Regions from separate parts of the Arthrobacter sp. BC5 genome, predicted to be linked through region 4. Evidence: riboswitches for the same ligand, from Rfam matches in the RefSeq annotation. Region 4 holds a riboswitch; each other region holds the start of a gene.
The links. Region 4 has a riboswitch for S-adenosylmethionine ahead of AC1MFI_RS09860 (methylenetetrahydrofolate reductase). Riboswitches for the same ligand answer to the same signal wherever they lie in the genome.
Positions count from the first base shown of each region.

Region 1: linked by a shared signal. The riboswitch ahead of AC1MFI_RS07235 (ABC transporter substrate-binding protein) and the one ahead of AC1MFI_RS09860 (methylenetetrahydrofolate reductase) in region 4 are both predicted to bind S-adenosylmethionine.
Region 2: linked by a shared signal. The riboswitch ahead of AC1MFI_RS02095 (LLM class flavin-dependent oxidoreductase) and the one ahead of AC1MFI_RS09860 (methylenetetrahydrofolate reductase) in region 4 are both predicted to bind S-adenosylmethionine.
Region 3: linked by a shared signal. The riboswitch ahead of AC1MFI_RS13975 (cobalamin-independent methionine synthase II family protein) and the one ahead of AC1MFI_RS09860 (methylenetetrahydrofolate reductase) in region 4 are both predicted to bind S-adenosylmethionine.

Region 1 covers NZ_CM155273.1:1,560,718-1,564,958, forward strand. The annotation lists gene AC1MFI_RS07225 (amino acid ABC transporter ATP-binding protein) at 1-377, opposite strand, end outside; gene AC1MFI_RS07230 (amino acid ABC transporter permease) at 374-1,138, opposite strand; gene AC1MFI_RS07235 (ABC transporter substrate-binding protein) at 1,149-2,063, opposite strand; gene AC1MFI_RS07240 (hypothetical protein) at 2,062-2,193, shown strand; SAM riboswitch class IV at 2,227-2,344, opposite strand; gene AC1MFI_RS07245 (aminodeoxychorismate lyase) at 2,453-3,331, opposite strand; gene yjfF (galactofuranose ABC transporter, permease protein YjfF) at 3,540-4,241, opposite strand, start outside.
Region 2 covers NZ_CM155273.1:495,996-500,236, reverse strand. The annotation lists gene AC1MFI_RS02115 (TetR/AcrR family transcriptional regulator) at 1-576, shown strand, start outside; gene AC1MFI_RS02110 (GNAT family N-acetyltransferase) at 573-884, opposite strand; gene AC1MFI_RS02105 (SpoIIAA family protein) at 946-1,326, opposite strand; gene AC1MFI_RS02100 (SDR family NAD(P)-dependent oxidoreductase) at 1,464-2,222, shown strand; SAM riboswitch class IV at 2,314-2,427, shown strand; gene AC1MFI_RS02095 (LLM class flavin-dependent oxidoreductase) at 2,462-3,847, shown strand; gene AC1MFI_RS02090 (methionine ABC transporter ATP-binding protein) at 3,927-4,241, shown strand, end outside.
Region 3 covers NZ_CM155273.1:2,978,169-2,982,409, forward strand. The annotation lists gene AC1MFI_RS13960 (hypothetical protein) at 53-592, opposite strand; gene AC1MFI_RS13965 (DUF202 domain-containing protein) at 819-1,202, opposite strand; gene AC1MFI_RS13970 (YidH family protein) at 1,172-1,534, opposite strand; SAM riboswitch class I at 1,865-1,961, shown strand; gene AC1MFI_RS13975 (cobalamin-independent methionine synthase II family protein) at 1,972-3,210, shown strand; gene AC1MFI_RS13980 (MBL fold metallo-hydrolase) at 3,386-4,241, opposite strand, start outside.
Region 4 covers NZ_CM155273.1:2,110,942-2,115,182, forward strand. The annotation lists gene AC1MFI_RS09840 (hypothetical protein) at 1-26, shown strand, start outside; gene AC1MFI_RS09845 (phosphotransferase family protein) at 89-1,378, shown strand; SAM riboswitch class IV at 1,443-1,571, shown strand; gene AC1MFI_RS09850 (hypothetical protein) at 1,600-1,773, shown strand; gene AC1MFI_RS09855 (PIN domain-containing protein) at 1,777-2,220, shown strand; SAM riboswitch class I at 2,328-2,434, shown strand; gene AC1MFI_RS09860 (methylenetetrahydrofolate reductase) at 2,446-3,357, shown strand; gene metE (5-methyltetrahydropteroyltriglutamate--homocysteine S-methyltransferase) at 3,410-4,241, shown strand, end outside.

The sequences.
Region 1 (4,241 bases), 550 kb from region 4:
AGCTGCGCCAGCGCCTTCTCCCGGGCCTCGTCCGCGGACATCTTCCGGAGCTTCCGCAGCGCCAGGGAGACGTTGTCCACCACGGTCTTGTGGGGGAAGAGGTTGAACTGCTGGAACACCATGCCGATGCGGCGGCGCAGCTCGTCCGGGTTGTCCTTCAGCACGGACCGGCCGTCGAGCAGGATGTCCCCCCTGTCCGGTTCGATCAGCCGGTTGAGGACACGCAGGAGCGTGGACTTGCCGGACCCGGACGGGCCGATGACCGACGCCGTCGTGCCCTGCTCCACGTGCAGGTCGATGCCGCGCAGCACGTGATTGGTCCCGAAGGACAGGTGGAGGTCCCTGCCGGTCAGGGTTCCCGAATCGATGGTCTTCACGCCTTGGCTCCTTCGCCGATCTTCGCGGCCAGTTCGTCCGGTTCCGGCTTCTCCCGCTTGCCCGTCCGCAACCTGTTGTCGATGTAGTTGACCAGGTGGGTCAGCGGGATCGTGAGGCACAGGTACAGCACGGCGGAGGCGATGAGCGGCGAGAGGTTGCCCGTGTTGCTGGCCGCATCGTTCCCGATCCGGAACAGTTCACGTTCGCTGGTGAGCAGCCCGAGGAAGTAGATGAGCGAGGATTCCTTGATCAGCGCGATGAACTGGTTCACCAGGGCGGGCAGCACGCGCCGCACGCCCTGGGGGACCACCACGAGCTGCATCGACGAGCGGTAGCTGAAGCCCAGGGCGCGCGAGGCCTCCAGCTGTCCCTTCTCCACGCTCTGGATGCCGGAGCGGAAGATCTCGCCGATGTAGGCCGCCGCCATGAGCGACAGCGCGAGGATCCCCATGGGGAACGGGCTCGTGCTGCCGGTGGCCTCGCGGTAGATCGGGCTGAGTCCGATGCCGATGAGCAGGATGATCACGACGGCGGGCACCCCACGGAAGATGTCCGTGTAGATGCGCGCCGCCCAGCGGAGCAGCCGGTTGCGGGAGATCCCCATGATCGCGAGGACCATGCCGAGGACCGTCCCGATGATTCCGGACGCGATCGCGAGGATCAGGGTGTTCCGCAGGCCGACCGCGAGGAGCTCCGGCAGGACGGCGGCCATCGCCTCCCAGTCGAAGAAGGTCTGCGCGAGCTGTTCAAGGGCATTCATGGAGGGTCGGCTACTTTACTTCCACGGCTTTGCTGCCGGGCTTCCAGTCGGTGGGCATCTCGCGGTCCGGGTACCACTCCTTGGTGAGCTCGGACCACGTGCCGTCCTCGACCACGGCGTCGAGGCCCGCGTTCAGGGCGTCGATCAGGGGCTGGTTCTCGCTGTTCACGGCGTAGGCGGTGAAGTTCTCCGTGTTGATGATGGTCTCGGCGATCGCGGTGTCGTCGCCCTCCTTAACCTGGCCGGTGGCCTGCTGGGACGGCGCCACCCACGCGTCCACCTGGCCGTTCTTCACGTTGGCGTACACCGTGTTGTAGTCGGCGAAGCGCACGGGCTCGAGGCCCAGGGTGTTGGTGACGTAGTCGTCCTGCACGGTGCCCTGCACCACGCCGATGCGGGTGCTCTCGGACAGCGAGTCGAAGCCCGTGACCGTGGAGCCGTTCTTGGCGACGACGGCCATGTAGCCGAAGTCGTAGCCGTTGGTGAAGCCGACGTTCCCGCGGCGGGCCTCGGTGGTGGAGATCGAGGAGGACCCGACGTCGAACTGCTTGTTCTGCACCTGCGCCAGCAGCGCCGAGAAGTCGGTGGAGGCGAACTCGACCTCGAGGCCGAGCTCGTCGCCGATGGCGCGCAGCAACTCGTTGTCGTAGCCCGTGAAGACGCCGTTCTCGATGAAGATGTTCGGAGGGGCGTCCGAGAGGGTGCCGACACGCAGCGTGCCCTCCGTGATGAGACCGAGCTTCGAGGTGTCGATCTCGTCGATCGGCGTGCTGTCCTCGGTGGTGTACTGGTCCAGCGACTGCTGGTCGCTGCCGGCCAGGGCGTCGGTGGTCTCGGTGGGCTCGCTGCTGGAGCTGCCGCAGGAGACGGTCAGGGCGAGGAGGGGTACGGCGAATGCCGCGAGGACCTTACGGGAGATGGTCATGATGTCCTTCGATACCGGCCCGGATTCCGGGCGCACAGGTGAGGGGTTTTCGGAGGTGCCGGTCGACGGCACGGAAGGAGGCTGCTGGCTGCTGGGTGACACGCTCGCTGTTCTGGGCTGCGCGTTGTGATGTGGCTACCCAGCAATCCCGGGACACCGCACGACGCCGTACTTGCCAACCGGGGGACTGGTCCCGGCGGCCGAATCTTCACCTGGAGCACCCCACTACGGGAGAGGGTTGCTGTCCAGCCGGCCAGGGCCGAGGGCTGGAACTCTTGATTTCAGGAAAAACGCTAGGGCAGGGTGAAGCACCCGGTCAAAACGGCAACGGGTGAAAATCGGCGTTTGACGCCGTAGAGGGCCTTTATGCGGCCATTTTGTGGCGGAGATTACACGAATCGGTCCACGAGCTCGGTGAGTTCGGCGGTGAGCGCGGCCGACGTGCGCAGGTCCTGGCCGTCGAGCGAGAGGACGGGTGCGAGGAGCCGGATGCTCGAGATCAGCCAGACGGCGTCGGCGTCGAGCAGGTGGTGCGGTTCGAGCGGACCGTAGCCGAGCTCCCACCCCTGCTCCTTCGCCGCTGCGAAGAGAGCGCTCTGGGACGTGCCCGCCAGGATGCCGCTCTCCAGTTGCGGTGTGAGGAGCGTCTTCTGCCCGTCGCGATCGTAGGCGAGGAGCACGGTGGACGTCGGTCCTTCCAGGACCTTGCCGTCGGAGGATGTGAAGATGACGTCGTCCGCGCCGTGCGCCTTCGCATGGCGGATGGCCGCCATGTTGACGGCGTAGGAGAGGGTCTTGGCGCCCATCAGCAGCCAGGGCGCGCGTTGTCCAACGGTGCTGTCGTACCCACGCTCGAGGAACAGGACCTTCAGGCCGGCGTCGCGCTGTGCGAGGGTCGACGCCGGAACGGGCGCCACCTGGACCCAGGCCGTCGCATGTCCCGCGCCCTCCACTCCACGCGTGGCGATCAGCTTCACGACGGCGTTGCCGTGGTCCGGCTCGGCCGCCGCGAACTCCCGCAGCCCGGTGCGGATGGCGCGGCTCCAGGCCTCCGCCCCGGGCACCACCAGATCGAGGGCAGCGGCCGACGACGCGAGCCGTGCGAGGTGCGCCTGCTCCTTCCGGGGAGCTCCGCCGACGGCCAGCAGCGATTCGAAGATGCCGTCCCCGCGCGTGGCACCGAGGTCGGTGGCCATCAGTTGCGGCTGCGAGGCGTCGACGACCTTGCCGTCGTCGTGGGCCGGGTCGAGGAACACGAGAACAGTCATGGCACCAGCGTATCCGTTGCCATTCTTCTCGGGCCGGGCGGTCGGAGGCTGCAGGTCCGGCCCGACGGGTGGAGGACCTGCGGCGCGTGATCATCGGCGTGCTGCCGGGGTATCGCGCCCCCGACAGCACGCCGGGCCTATGGGATCCCGGCGGCGGTTGCCCCGCCGGCCCCGTGCTGATGAAGGGCCGGCCGCTCCGCCTGAGCCGTCAGGTGAGCCTGGCCTTCCGGGAGAAGAGCTTCTGCAGCAGGATGAAGGCGAGGAGCAGGGCGCCGATCACGATCCGCGTCCACCAGGAGCTCAAGGTGCCCTCGTAGGAGATGAACGTCTGGACGATGCCGAGGATGAGCACCCCGGCAAGGGAGCCGAGGACGTAGCCGTATCCGCCGGTGAGCAGCGTACCGCCCACCACCACCGCGGCGATGGCGTCCAGTTCCAGGCCGGTCGCCGCCAGGCTGTAGCCGGAGAGGCTGTAGAACGAGAAGAGGATACCCGCGATCGCCGAGCACAGGCCGCTGATCCCGTAGACGAGGACCTTCGTCCTCGGGACGGCCAGTCCCATCAGCAGGGCTGAGGACTCCCCACCGCCGATGGCGTACACGGTCCGGCCGAACCGGGTCTGGTGCAGGACGTAGAAGGCGAGCGCGATGACGACCAGCGCAATCACGACGCCGGGTGAGATGAAGAGCGTGTCGGCCAGCGGAATCCTCGCCTGGGCCATCGCCGTGAAGAAGGGATCGGTCACGGTGATCGAATCGACGCTGATGACGTAGCAGAGCCCGCGCGCGAGGAACAGCCCGGCGAGGGTGACGATGAACGGTTGGATCTCGAAGACCTGGATGACCAGCCCCATGAGCAGGCCGAAGGTCGCGCCGGTGAGGAGCACGAGGGCGATGACGGCCATCGGGTT
Region 2 (4,241 bases), 1.6 Mb from region 4:
AGTTTTTCCGAGACCCGCACCCGCATCGTCGAGACCGCTGACGAGCTGTACAACGCGAAGGGTATCCAGGTTGTCGGCATGGACGAGCTGCGCGCCGCAGCGGGCGTCTCGCTCAAGAAGCTCTACCAGGAGTTCCCCTCGAAGAGCAGCATCGTGATGGCAGTCCTCGAACGGCGGCATGCCTCGTGGGAGGAGGGCCTCGAGGCAAGGGTCCGGCAGGCCGGGACGCCGCGGGACCGGCTCCTGGCCATCTTCGACTTCCTCGCCCAGTGGTTCGGCGAGGATTCCTTCCGCGGGTGCGGGTTCATCAACAGCTTCGCGGAGCTCGGCGCCGTCAGCCACGAGGTGGCGGACTACGCGCGGGAGCACAAGGCGTCCTTCCAGGAGTACGTCGGGCAGCTCGCGGAGGACGCCGGCGCTCCGGCCTACCTCGCACCGCAGCTCTCGATCCTCGCGGAGGGCGCGCAGACGACGGCGGCGATCGCGGGGACATCCGAGGCGGCAGGGCAGGCTCGGCGTGCCGCCGAGGTGCTGATCGATGCGGCACTGGGCGGGCGGGCCCGCGCCGCAGCCTAGCCCACGAGGTCCTGGTACTCGGGGTGGTCCTCGATGAACGCCGCCACGAACTCGCACTGCGGCACCACTGTGAGGTGCTGTCCGCGGGCGTCGTCGAGCGCATGCCGGATCAGGGTGCTGCCCACACCGTGGCCCTCGACCTCCTCGTCCACCACGGTGTGCGTGAAGACGATCGTGTCGCCCGAGCGCTCGTAGGCCGCGATGCCGGCCTCGTCGCCGTCGAGCGTTGCGACGTAGCGGCTCCTCGCCTCGTTGTTGCTGACCTGGACTCCGGCGTTCCCGGTGCTCTCCATGTTCTGGGTGCTCATGCTGTCACTGTGGCACCCGGTGCGAGGAGGGTCAACGCCGGTCTCGCACCTGCGCACAGCCTCAGTCGTGCTGCGGTGCGGGCTGTGCGCTCTGCTCGGCCGTGCTCTTGTCCGACAGCCAGGCGAGCGCCTCGGCCTCCGAGGTGAAGTAGCGGGTCGCGGTGGGGGACCGGTGGGAGAAGCCGGACATCACCTCGTCGACGGCGTCCTCACCCACGAGCGCGACCTTGGAGAAAGCGCGGTAGGCGGCCATGCCCACGCGTGCCTCGGGCGTGACGCCGGCGATGCCGTGCATGTGGACCAGGAGCGGCAGTGGCGCGGGACCGTGGAACTCGGCCAGGGCGCGGGCGGCGGCGACCCCGTTCGCACGGGTGATCTCGACGCCCCTCCTCCACGTGAGCCTCAGGATCCCCTTGTCGAAGTCCGTGGTGAATGGGTCCATCAGAGTCCTTTACCGGAAGGGCATGGCCATGGGCAGTGGCTTGACAGCCTAGCAAGGCGGTCTCCCAGAATTCACGTGTATTCCACCCCCAGCACACGTGGTCCGCCGCGGTCATCGAGGATGTAGCGTCATGGTCCATGACACTGAGCATCCTGGTGACAGGGGCGAGCCGAGGGATCGGTGCCGCCATAGCCCACCACCTCGCCGGGCGGGGGCACCGCATCGGCGTTCACGCCGGCCGTGACGCTGCGGCGGCCGAGACGGTCCGAGCCGGCCTTCCCGGCGCCGGCCACACCGTCGTCGTGGGGGATGTCGGCGACGCCGGGGAGTGCCGGCGCGTCGTCGATGAGGCTGTGCAGGAGCTCGGGGGCGTCGACGTGCTGATCAACAACGCCGGTATCTTCGAAGCCCACCCCGTTGCGACGACCAGCTTCGACGACTGGCAGCACGCCTGGCGGCGCACGCTCGACGTCAACCTGTTCGGCCCGGCCAACCTGGCCTGGCTCGTGGCCCGCCATCTCCTCGACCGCCCGTCAGGGCCCGACGGCGGGCGCCTCGTCAGCGTGGGATCACGCGGCGCCTATCGCGGCGAGCCGCTCACTCCCGCGTATGGCGCCAGCAAGGCCGCGCTGCACTCCATGACCCAGTCGCTCGCCGTCGCGCTCGCGCCACACGGCATCCTCGCGGCCGCCGTCGCGCCCGGCTTCGTGGAGACGGACATGGGCAAGCCCGTGCTGGAGGGTCCGGGAGGGGATGCCGTCCGGTCGCAGAGTCCCTTCAACCGCGTGGCGACACCGGAGGAGGTTGCGCAGACGGTTGCCTGGCTCGCCACGGAGGCCCCGCTCTGGGTCAGTGGCACCGTGGTCGACGTGAACGGGGCGTCCTACCTGCGGTAGGGCGTCTCCGCCGGAGGCAGCATGCCTTCGTGACGCTCTGTGACAGGAGCGTGTGGACGTCGGCGCGCGAATGCCCCTACGCTCGAACCAGAATCAAGAGTTCCAACGCAAAACCCTGGTTTGTTGGACGGCAACCCTCTCGCTGTAGTGGGGTGCCCCAGGTGAGGATTCGGCCCGGCATACACCGTTCGGGCAAGTATGGCGCTTCCCCTGGCAGTGCCCCGACATGAGGATTCCCCGTGCCTGCACCCCGCCATATCCGCTTCAACGCCTTCGACATGAACTGCGTGGGCCACCAGTCGCCCGGACTGTGGCGCCACCCGGAGGACCAGTCCTGGCGCTACAAGGACCTGCGCTACTGGGCCGACCTCGCGAAGACCCTGGAGAAGGGACTCTTCGACGGCATCTTCATCGCCGACGTTCTCGGCACGTACGACGTCTACGGCGGCTCCAACGAGGCCACCCTGCGCCAGGGCACGCAGACGCCGGTCAATGATCCCCTCCTGCTCGTCTCCGCCATGGCCCTCGTCACGGAGCACCTCGGCTTCGGCGTCACCGCCGGCACCGCCTACGAGCACCCGTACCCCTTCGCGCGCAGGCTCTCCACGTTGGATCACCTCACCAACGGCAGGGTCGGCTGGAACGTCGTCACCGGTTACCTGCCCTCCGCTGCCCGCAACATGGGCAACCAGGACCAGCTCGAGCACGACGAGCGCTACAACCACGCTGACGAGTACCTCGAGGTCCTCTACAAGCTGCTCGAGGGATCCTGGGAGGACGACGCCGTCGTGCGCGACCGTGAGACCGGCGTGTTCACCGATCCCGCCAAGGTCCACGAGATCAACCACGACGGCGAGTACTTCACCGTCCCGGGCATCCACCTCAGCGAGCCCTCCCCGCAGCGCACACCGGTGATCTACCAGGCCGGCGCCTCGCCTCGCGGCATCCGCTTCGCCGCGGGCAACGCCGAGGCGGTCTTCGTCGGCGCGCCCACCAAGTCGATCCTCAAGGACGTGGTCACGAAGATCCGAGACGCCGTCGAGGCCGAGGGACGCGACCGCTACTCCGTGCGGATCTACACCATGCTGACGGTCATCACGGACGAGACGGAGGAGAAGGCGCAGGCCAAGCACGCCGACTACCAGCAGTACGTCAGCTACGAGGGAGCGCTCGTGCTGCTGTCCGGCTGGCTGGGGATCGACCTCAGCGTCTACGACCCCGACGAGCCCATCGGCAACGTGAGGTCGAACGCCATCCAGTCCGCCGTCGCGAACTTCCAGAAAGTGAACGACGACGGCGCTCCCTGGACCGTGCGCGACATCGCGGAGTGGGCGGGTATCGGCGGCCTCGGCCCGCGGGTCGTCGGGTCAGGGGCGCAGGTCGCGGATGAACTCCAGGCGTGGGTCGAGGAGACGGACGTGGACGGGTTCAACCTCGCCTACGCCATCACGCCCGGGTCCTTCGAGGACGTCGTCCGCTACGTGGTTCCGGAACTGCAGAAGCGCGGCGCCTATCCCACCGAGTACGTCGAGGGGACCCTGCGCAACAAGCTGTTCGGCAAGGGCGACCGCCTGCCCGAGGAGCACCGGGGCGCGGGCTACCGGCTCCAGCACGTGCGCCCCTGAACCTCCTTTCGCCCTTCCACCGCCGGACGCGCGCGTCCGGTCCTGCACCGTCCCTGCTTCCGCCTGCCCAAGGAACGACATGATCTCGTTACGCCACCTCACGAAGACCTATGGCCGCGGCGACACCGCCGTGACCGTGCTCGACGACCTCGACTTCGAGGTGCCCACGGGCTCCATCGCCGCGGTCGTCGGCCCCAGCGGTGCCGGCAAGAGCACCCTGGCCCAGTGCATCAACCTGCTCGAGCGCCCCACCTCGGGGTCCGTCGTCGTCAACGGGGAGGAGCTGTCCGGGCTGCCCGAGAAGCGCCTCCGTGAGGCCCGCCGGCGGATCGGGACCGTGTTCCAGTCCTCGAGCCTGCTCAGCCGCCGGACGGCCGCGGAGAACATCGCGCTG
Region 3 (4,241 bases), 870 kb from region 4:
CGAAGTTAGCCTGGCAGTCTTCCGGATGGTATGACGAGCCAGGCTCGCGCATTTAAAGCCTGCGCACCTGGCCGATGAGCGGTTCCGCCTCAGCTCTCCAGGGTCCACCTTTCTGGAAGCACCACGCGACGGCGTCTGCGACCCACAGCAGGGGTTCTTCGGTGCGGCGCATATGCCTGTATTCCAGTGTGGTGTTGCCGCGGGTTTTCAGTTCGGCGTGGATGATCCGCCGGTCGGCTGCTGCGAGGGAGTCGTCCTGCTCGAGCACGAGGCGTTCTGCTTCGACGTCACACAGGTCCTGGATCAGGGCTCCCAGGCAGGCGGGTCGGGCGACCTTGTCGGGCTGGCCATCAACGATGTACACGACGGTCTTCACCCCGGTTCGGGCCGCGCCTTTGAGGAACGCCCGCCTGGTTGCGTCCCTCTCACTGTTGAAGTGCACCGAGGAGCTGCCCTTGTACCGCAGGCTCCTGATCGCGGAACGCGTTGCGGTAACGTCCGCCGGCGAGATGACCGCGGCCGCGATGTAGTAGGTGCCTGCCTTGGACTCGTCCACGAACACGTGGGAGCGGCGCGGCAGATCCAAAGGCATGGATCGACCCTACCGGCGCCCGACCTCACTTCCCCGACGGGGAGGGGTGAGAGGTGTCTGATCCTGTCCACTCGAACTAGGACCACAAGACGCTTGGGCTGGCCACGGACTGGAGTGGGTGCAGTTTGTCGGCTCTCGACCGGGTTCACAATTCCGATCCCTGCTCGCCGAAAATGCCTTCCAGCTGAGCAGTCATTCCCTGATCGTTGGATCGAGCGTTCTGTGCCTAGGCAGGGGCGAGACTAATGGCGAGAGCGACTGCGCCAACGCCCAGCAGTGCGACGCAAGCGGCGAGAACAAGCAATGGCCATGCCCCGAACGGCATGTGCGGCGTCTGAAACTGATCACGGCGGAAAGCCCGATAACGTCGCTGGGATGTAGTCCACATCAGTCCCGCTCCGATGACCCCTATCAGACCCATACCCGCCCAGAGCGGATTGCCGAGTAGTTCCGGCAGCAACCGGAAGGCCACCAGTGAACTCAGTGCAACCGACAGTGCTGTTCGCCTCCACGCCAGTGCCGTTCGCTCCGCGGGCAGACCAGCATCGAGGAGATCAGAACCTTCCTCCGAGTTCGGGCTCACGCCAACACAGTCCCGATGATGACGCACACTCCGGCAGCGCAAATCAGGACGGTAATGATGAGTCCCGCGATCGAGCTGGGGAGGGAGCGTTTTTGGCGCAGCGCCTGCTCGGTACCCAGCCAGCCAAACCATGCTTGAACTGGGGCTAGAACCCCGGCAGTGAGCAGCAGGAACGAGGCCGTCAGACGGAACCCGGGGTGAAGGCCGAGCCCGAACACCTCGAGAGCTACCCCTCCGGCGATCAGGGCCAGGGCCGTGCGGATCCATGCAAGGAACGTTCGCTCATTGGCCAGGGTGAAGCGGGGGTCTGGGTCTTCGCCAACGCTGAAGAGCTTCCGCGGAAAGCGTTGATCACTCATGTAAATCTCTCCAAACGGGTCGGCTCAGGCTTCGATCCTATGAGCGAGACAAGGTGGTCAACGACACGTGAACGAGCCTCGTCGGGCGCACCGCGGGGGAATCAATTGTCGGCGGCAGTACCCCGGTAGGCCTCGTCCCTGTTCGCGGTTGCCAGGTGCAGATCACTGCGTTTCGAGGCCGGCCATCAAATCCCGGCTTGTTACGGGCAGCATTTTTGAGCAGGAGGGTCGAGTCGTCCATGATGGTGCACAGCCCCTCCGATTGGTGCTCAGCCTTTTGGCTGTGGAGGGGACGTGCCTGCGTCACCGGTGGATTTAGAGCCCTAAGCCACACCATCCAGAGCAGCTGAGAGACCTGCCTCCATGACGCTGCAGCTTCCCCCGGATTCCTTGTCCGGAAAGGTGCTAATGGCAGGACCGATGGAAAGGAAAGCATCATGACACTCGATCGCATCTCCACCAGCCACGCCGGCTCGCTGCCGCGCACACCGGAACTGATCGCCGCCAACGCCGCCCGCACCTTTGCCGAGGACGGGTTCACCCTGGAACGGACACCCGAATTCGAAGGACTGCTCACGACTGCCGTGGTGGACCTCGTCCAACGCCAGAAGGAGTTCGGGATCACGATCCCGGGCGATGGCGAGTACGGCAAGGCGATGTCCAACCCGGTCGATTACGGAGCCTGGTGGACCTACAGCTTCCAGCGCACCGCCGGCCTGGAACTGACGGACTTCAATCCGATCCTCGCCGAGCCCGTCCGTAGCGAGCCCGGCGCCATCCGGCTGACCTCGTTCGCCGACCGGCGTGACTGGACCCGCTTCGCGGCGGCCTACCAGGATCCCGAGAGCGGCATCCAGATCGGCAAGAACGCCACGGCCTTTCCGTCCGCAACCGGGCCGATCTCGTACACCGGGCGTGCTGCACTGGCCAGCGACATCACGAACCTCAAAGCGGGGTTGGGCGCTGCGGGCATTCCGACAGGATTCATCACGGCCCTCTCACCCGGGTCCGCGAGCAGGATCGGCAACGACTACTACGCCACGGAGGAGGAGTTCATCTACGCCTGGGCCGATGTCCTGCGCGAGGAGTACAAGGCCATCGTCGAAGCAGGCCTGATCGTGCAGATCGACGATCCGTCCATCGCGGAGAACTGGGACCAGATCAACCCCGAACCCTCCATCGAGGACTACCAGAAGTTCACCCGGATCCGGGTCGAGGCGCTGAACTATGCGCTGCGGGGACTACCCGAGGAACAGGTCCGGTTCCACGTCTGCTGGGGATCCTGGCACGGCCCGCACACCACGGACATCGAGTTTCGCCACATCGTGGACCTTGTACTGGGCATCAACGCCGGTTCGTACTCCTTCGAGGCAGCCAACGCCCGCCACGAACACGAATGGACCCTCTGGCAGGACGTCGACCTTCCCGCCGGGAAGGTGCTGGTTCCCGGCGTCGTCTCCCACGCGACCAACGTCGTCGAGCACCCTGAACTGGTCGCCCAGCGCATCGAGCGCTTCGCCGCACTCGTAGGTCGGGAGAATGTCGTGGCCTCCACCGACTGCGGGCTGGGCGGAAGGATCCACCCGCAGATCGCCGCCGCCAAACTCGAGTCCCTGGGGCGCGGCGCGCAGATCGCAACGGAGCGGCTCTTCGCCCGCTCCTCGACATCGATCTAGCCGCCCGCACAGAGCAAGGCAAAGGACGAGGCAGGGGATAAGGCCGCGGACAAGGCTGAGGACAAGTAGGGGAAACACCAACGGGACGGCACATCGATGATGTGTCGTCCCGTTGGATTTGAAGCGTCTGCTTCAGAGGAGACAGCTACCGCTATCAGAAGCGGTGGGCTGCTGGTCAGTTGGTGAGCGCGGTTTCCTGTGCCTGTGTTTGCTGCCAGGTGTTCCAGCCGAGGTAACTGCCGTCGAGTTCGACGACGTCGTAGCCCGCCCGGCGGAGGGCACTGGCAGCGACGGAGTTCCGCAAGCCGCTCTGGCAGTAGGTGACGATCGTCCCTTCGGTGGGGACTTCGTCGAGGTGCCACATGACCCGCCCGCCGTTGAGCTGGTGAGCCCCGGGGACGTGGCCGGCGCTGTGCTCGGTGCGGTTGCGGACGTCGAGGATCATCGCGGCGTCGACCTCTGCGAGGTCTTCGGGCTGCACGAGGGCGGGCGTGGTGGTGGGCAGCCCGTCGATGCTGGTGACGTACCCGGCGACATTGTCGATGCCGACGCGGACGAGGTGGTCCCAGATCTCCTGCGCGTGGTCCTGACTGGCGGCCAGCAGGACGAGCGGGTTCTTGTCCGTCTCGGGGTTCACGACCCACGCCCCGTAGGTCGCGATCGCGGCACTTGCCGGAATGTTCAGGGAGCGAGTCACCGTCCCGGCGTGGACCTCGTTCGCGGAGCGGGTGTCGATGAACGTCACCGTGTCCGCGGCGATACCAGCAGCGACCTGGTCCTTGTCCAGCTCGGTCAGCGGTACACGCTCACCCATGACGGCCGGTCCCTGCCGGTTCTCGCGCTTCATGCGTCCGAAGTAGGCGTGGGCGTCGGGCTGCCCGTCGAGGAGTTCGTTGATGAAACCCTGCTCGTCGTTCGCGGCCAGGTACGGGCCCCACCAGGAGTAGAGACGCTCATACCCGACGGTGGTGGACGGGATCGCACCGAGGGCCTTGCCGCAGGCGCTGCCGGCACCGTGGGCGGGGTGGACC
Region 4 (4,241 bases):
ACGTCCTGCAGCGTCGCCGCGCCTGACCGTACCCATGCCACGGGAAGCCGGATGCCGGTCGCGCCCGTGACCGACCCCTGAGGTTCGCATGAGGGCGAAGGACGCACGCATCATCCGCGAGCAGGAGACCATCGCGCTCCTCGAGTCGGACGCGCCGGCCGGGTTCCTGCAGCGGGCGCTGGCCACCGCCGGGTGGGAGCTCGAGTCCTGGCAGCTCGGGGCCGTCCACCACCGTCCCGGCGCCGGCGTCACGGGTGTGTACTCCATCGACGTCCGGCCTGGCGGGGGCGCCGCCGCGGGTCGCAGGTCCCCGGTCCCGGGTCCGACACCGCCGCCCGTCCCGACGCACGCCTGTATCACCTCCTGCGTCATCCAGCAGGGGTCGGACGCCGTCGCGGTCTTCCAGCGCCGCGGCGCAGTGGCGCTCTCGGTGTGGGTGCATCCCCTCGATCCGCTCCTGCCGGGACTCCCGCTGGCCCTCGACCCGGAGCGCAGCACCCCGTTCGCCTTCGGCCCCGGGTGTGAGCCGCGCGAGACCCTCCTCGAGCTCCGCAGCTACCGCCCCCTGCGCCGGGCCGTGGTCCTGGCGCGGAACGGGGACGAGCGCCGCTACCTGAAGGTACTGCGGCGCCAGGGCGCAGCAGCGCTCGCGGAACGGCACCGGATGCTCCGGGCCGCCGGCGTGCCCGCTCCGGTCCTCGCCGGCGAGCCGATGCAGGACGTGGTGGCCATGCACCCTGCTCCGGGCACGCCCCTCGCCGAGCTCCTCATGCGGGACGGCGCGGCCGACGTCGACCCCGGGGCCCTGGTGCACGTCCTCACCTCCCTGCCGCCCGCGGTTCTCGCCCTGCCCGTACGACCGCCCTGGGCGGCCCGGGTCAGGGACTACGGCGAAGGAGCGGTGGCGGCTCTGCCCTCCGAAGCCGCCCGGATCCGAGGTCTCGCCGCAGCCATCGACGAGGCCGTCCGCTCGAGTGACGCGGGACCGCTCGTGCCCGCCCACGGTGACTTCTACGAGGGAAACCTCCTCATCACGGACGGTGCCGTGTCCGGACTGCTGGATGTCGATGCACTCGGACCGGGGCATCTCGTCGATGACCTCGCCTGCTTCCTCGGCCACGTCGCCGTCCTCCCGGGACTCCACGTCGGGTACGCCCACGTGCCGCAGGCCCTCCCGCGCTTCCTGCGGACGTTCGACGAGCAGGTGGACCCGGCCGCGCTCCGGAGCCGGGCCGCGGCCGTGAGCCTCACGCTCATCGCGGGAGCACGGAGCCGTACAGGGGGCGACGGCGGGGAGGTGGAGGCGCTGTCGCGGCTGGCGGTCGCCGAGCAGTTCCTCGCCGAGGCACGCGCCCTCGCCGGGCGCCGACGCTCCTGACGCGTACGGCACCGTGACCGGGGCGTTGATGATGCCGGGCCCTGCCTGGTTATACTTCCAACAGCTTCAAGAACTGCGGCCGCCAAGCTCCGACTGGGCCGCATACCAACCCCGCGCTCACAGGGTGGTTCGGATGACGAAGCGGTCCGCATTCGCCCCTTCCTCGGGCATCTGGTGCGGGCAAGAGCTCGCGAAAGGACGCGGCCCTGCGCCGTCCGCCCATGACTCCCTTCCCCGCCGGCGCATCCGCCGCAGAGATTCCGATGGTGGCCCTCAGCATCGAGGACTACGAGGTGCTCACCGCTCCGCGAGAGGCGTTCGTCGCCTTCCTCCTCGCGCCGACGTCCAGGGGCGGCTCCACGGTGAGGACGGGCCCCCGACCGGCGGGTGGCTGAGGAATGGCACCACCGAGCGGCCTCCTCCTGGACACCGACGTCATCGCGGAGCTGCGTAGCCCGAGCCCTCATCCAGCCGTCACCGGCTTCCTCCACCGGCGCCGTCACTTCCGGATCTTCGTCTCCGCGCTGACCATCGGCGAGCTGTCCTCGCTGGGCCGCCGGAACGAGCACTTCCCGGACCTGGAAGCCTGGCTGCACGAACTCGCGGAACGGTTCGGGTCCCACATCCTGTCCGTCGACGCCGCCGTCGCCGTGGCCTGGGCGGCCCTTGCGGACCTTTCCGACGTGGCCCTCGCCGATTCCCTGATCGCGGCGACGGCCCGCCACAGGGGACTCTCGGTCGTGTCGGGGAACGTCGAACCGTACCGGAGGCTGGCGGTCCCGGCGATCAACCCCTGGACGGCCGGAGAGCAGCCCCTGGATCCCCCCGGGCCCGTTCCATGACGTCGCGATCGCGCTATGTGACGGAAGCCGTGTCGCACAAGGTCACACGCCGACATGTTGCGTCAGGTGTGCCGCCCCGCAGGTCGCCCTGCTTAGAGTGATCCCACCAACCATCAAGAGCGGCCGAGAGATCTGGCTTGTTGACGCCGCAGCAACCCATCAGTTGTTCCCTCGGGGGCAGCGGAACCGGTGCTAATGCCAGAACCGATGGAGACTGGAGTTCGAATGGCATGTCCCGGAGACGGAGCGGTACCGCCGTCGCTCTCCTACGAGCTGTACCCGCCGGCCACCCCGGAGGCCGGCGACGCCGTACTGCGGACCATCGACGAACTCGGAGCCACCCGACCCGACTACGTCTCGGTGACCTACAGCGGCGCACCGGCACGACGACGGGCGTCCGTCGAGCTCATCGGGCACCTGGTCACCAGCACCCGGCTCCGAGCGGTGGCCCACCTCTGCTGCGTGGGGGAGACGCGGGAGGGCCTGGACCTGCTGGTGCGGCAGTTCGTCGGGCTCGGGGTCAGGGGGATCCTGGCACTGCGCGGTGACCTGCCGGCGGATCGAGAGGCGTTCCGCGGCGAGCTGCCCTTCGCCCGGGATCTGGTGGAACTGATCCGTGGGGTCGAGGCCAGGCACGGCGCCGCACTCGCCGGCGGCCGGCTCGCGGTGGGGGTCGCGGCCTACCCGACCAGGCACCCCGAGTCGCCGTCGTTCCTGCACGATGTCGAGGTGCTGATCTCGAAGCAGCGCTCCGGCGCCGACTTCGCGATCACGCAGGTGTACTTCGACCCCGCCGAGTACGTGCGCCTGGTCCGTACAGCCCGGACGGCCGGCGTGACCATCCCGATCATCCCCGGCGTGATGCCCGCCGTCAGTGTCCGGCGGCTCGAGCGGCTGGCCCTCATGACCGGCGTACGTCCCGACGCCGGGCTGCTGCACCGCCTGGAAACGGCGTCGAGTGAGGCCGAACGACGGCGGATCGGCGTGCGGGCAGCGGCCGTGCTGGCCCGTGCGGCCTTCGAGGCAGGAGCCCCTGGCCTCCACCTGTACACCTTCAACGACTTCCGCGCGTCCGTCGACGTCGTCGAAGAGCTCGATCTCCCGGCGGCTCGCCGCGCCGGCGCCGTCCCGGCCTGAACGCCCGGGGCCTCCAGATCCGAACCCGACACCAATCTCCAAGGAGCACCGTATGAGCACCGCCGACACCTTCCCCGCCGCCACGATCCTCGGCTACCCGCGCATGGGGCCGGACCGGGAGCTGAAGAAGGCCCTGGAAGCCTACTGGGCAGGCCGCCTGGACGAGGCAGGGCTGGATCGTGCGGCCGAGCAGTTGCAGGACCGCACCGTTGCACGGCTCGCCGAGCTGGGCCTGAAGGAGGCAGATTCCTCCATCCCCGCGGATTTCGCCCTCTACGACCAGGTCCTCGACGCCACGGCCGCCCTGGGCGCGCTGCCGTCCCGCTTCGCGGATCTGGCGGGTGAGGACGGTTCCGTGGACACCGCCGCCTACTTCGCGCTGGCCCGGGGAGACGGCGACCGTGCGCCGCTGGAGCTGACCAAGTGGTTCGACACGAACTACCACTACCTGGTGCCCGAGATCGGCCCGGGGACCACGTTCGCCGCGGTGGCGCACCGCCTGACGTCCATCGTCCGCCGGCAGAAGGACCGCGGCGCCGTGCTGCGCCCGGTGCTGGTGGGTCCCGTGACCTACCTGCTGCTGGCCAAGGCCGAGGAGGAAGCGCCCGCCGGGTTCGACCCGCTGTCCCGGATCGACGACGCCGTGGCGGCCTACGCGGGGATCCTCGCGGCACTGGCGGAAGCGGGCGCCGCATGGGTGCAGCTGGACGAGCCGGGCCTCGTGGGCGACCGCGGCGGCGAGCTGGCAGCACCCGGCGGGCTCGTGGACCGGGTGTACCGGCAGCTGGCAGGTGCCGCGGACCGGCCGGCTCTCCTGGTGACCTCGGGTTACGGTACCGGCGGTGATCCGGCGGAACCGGGCCAGTCGCTGGCAGTGCTCGCCG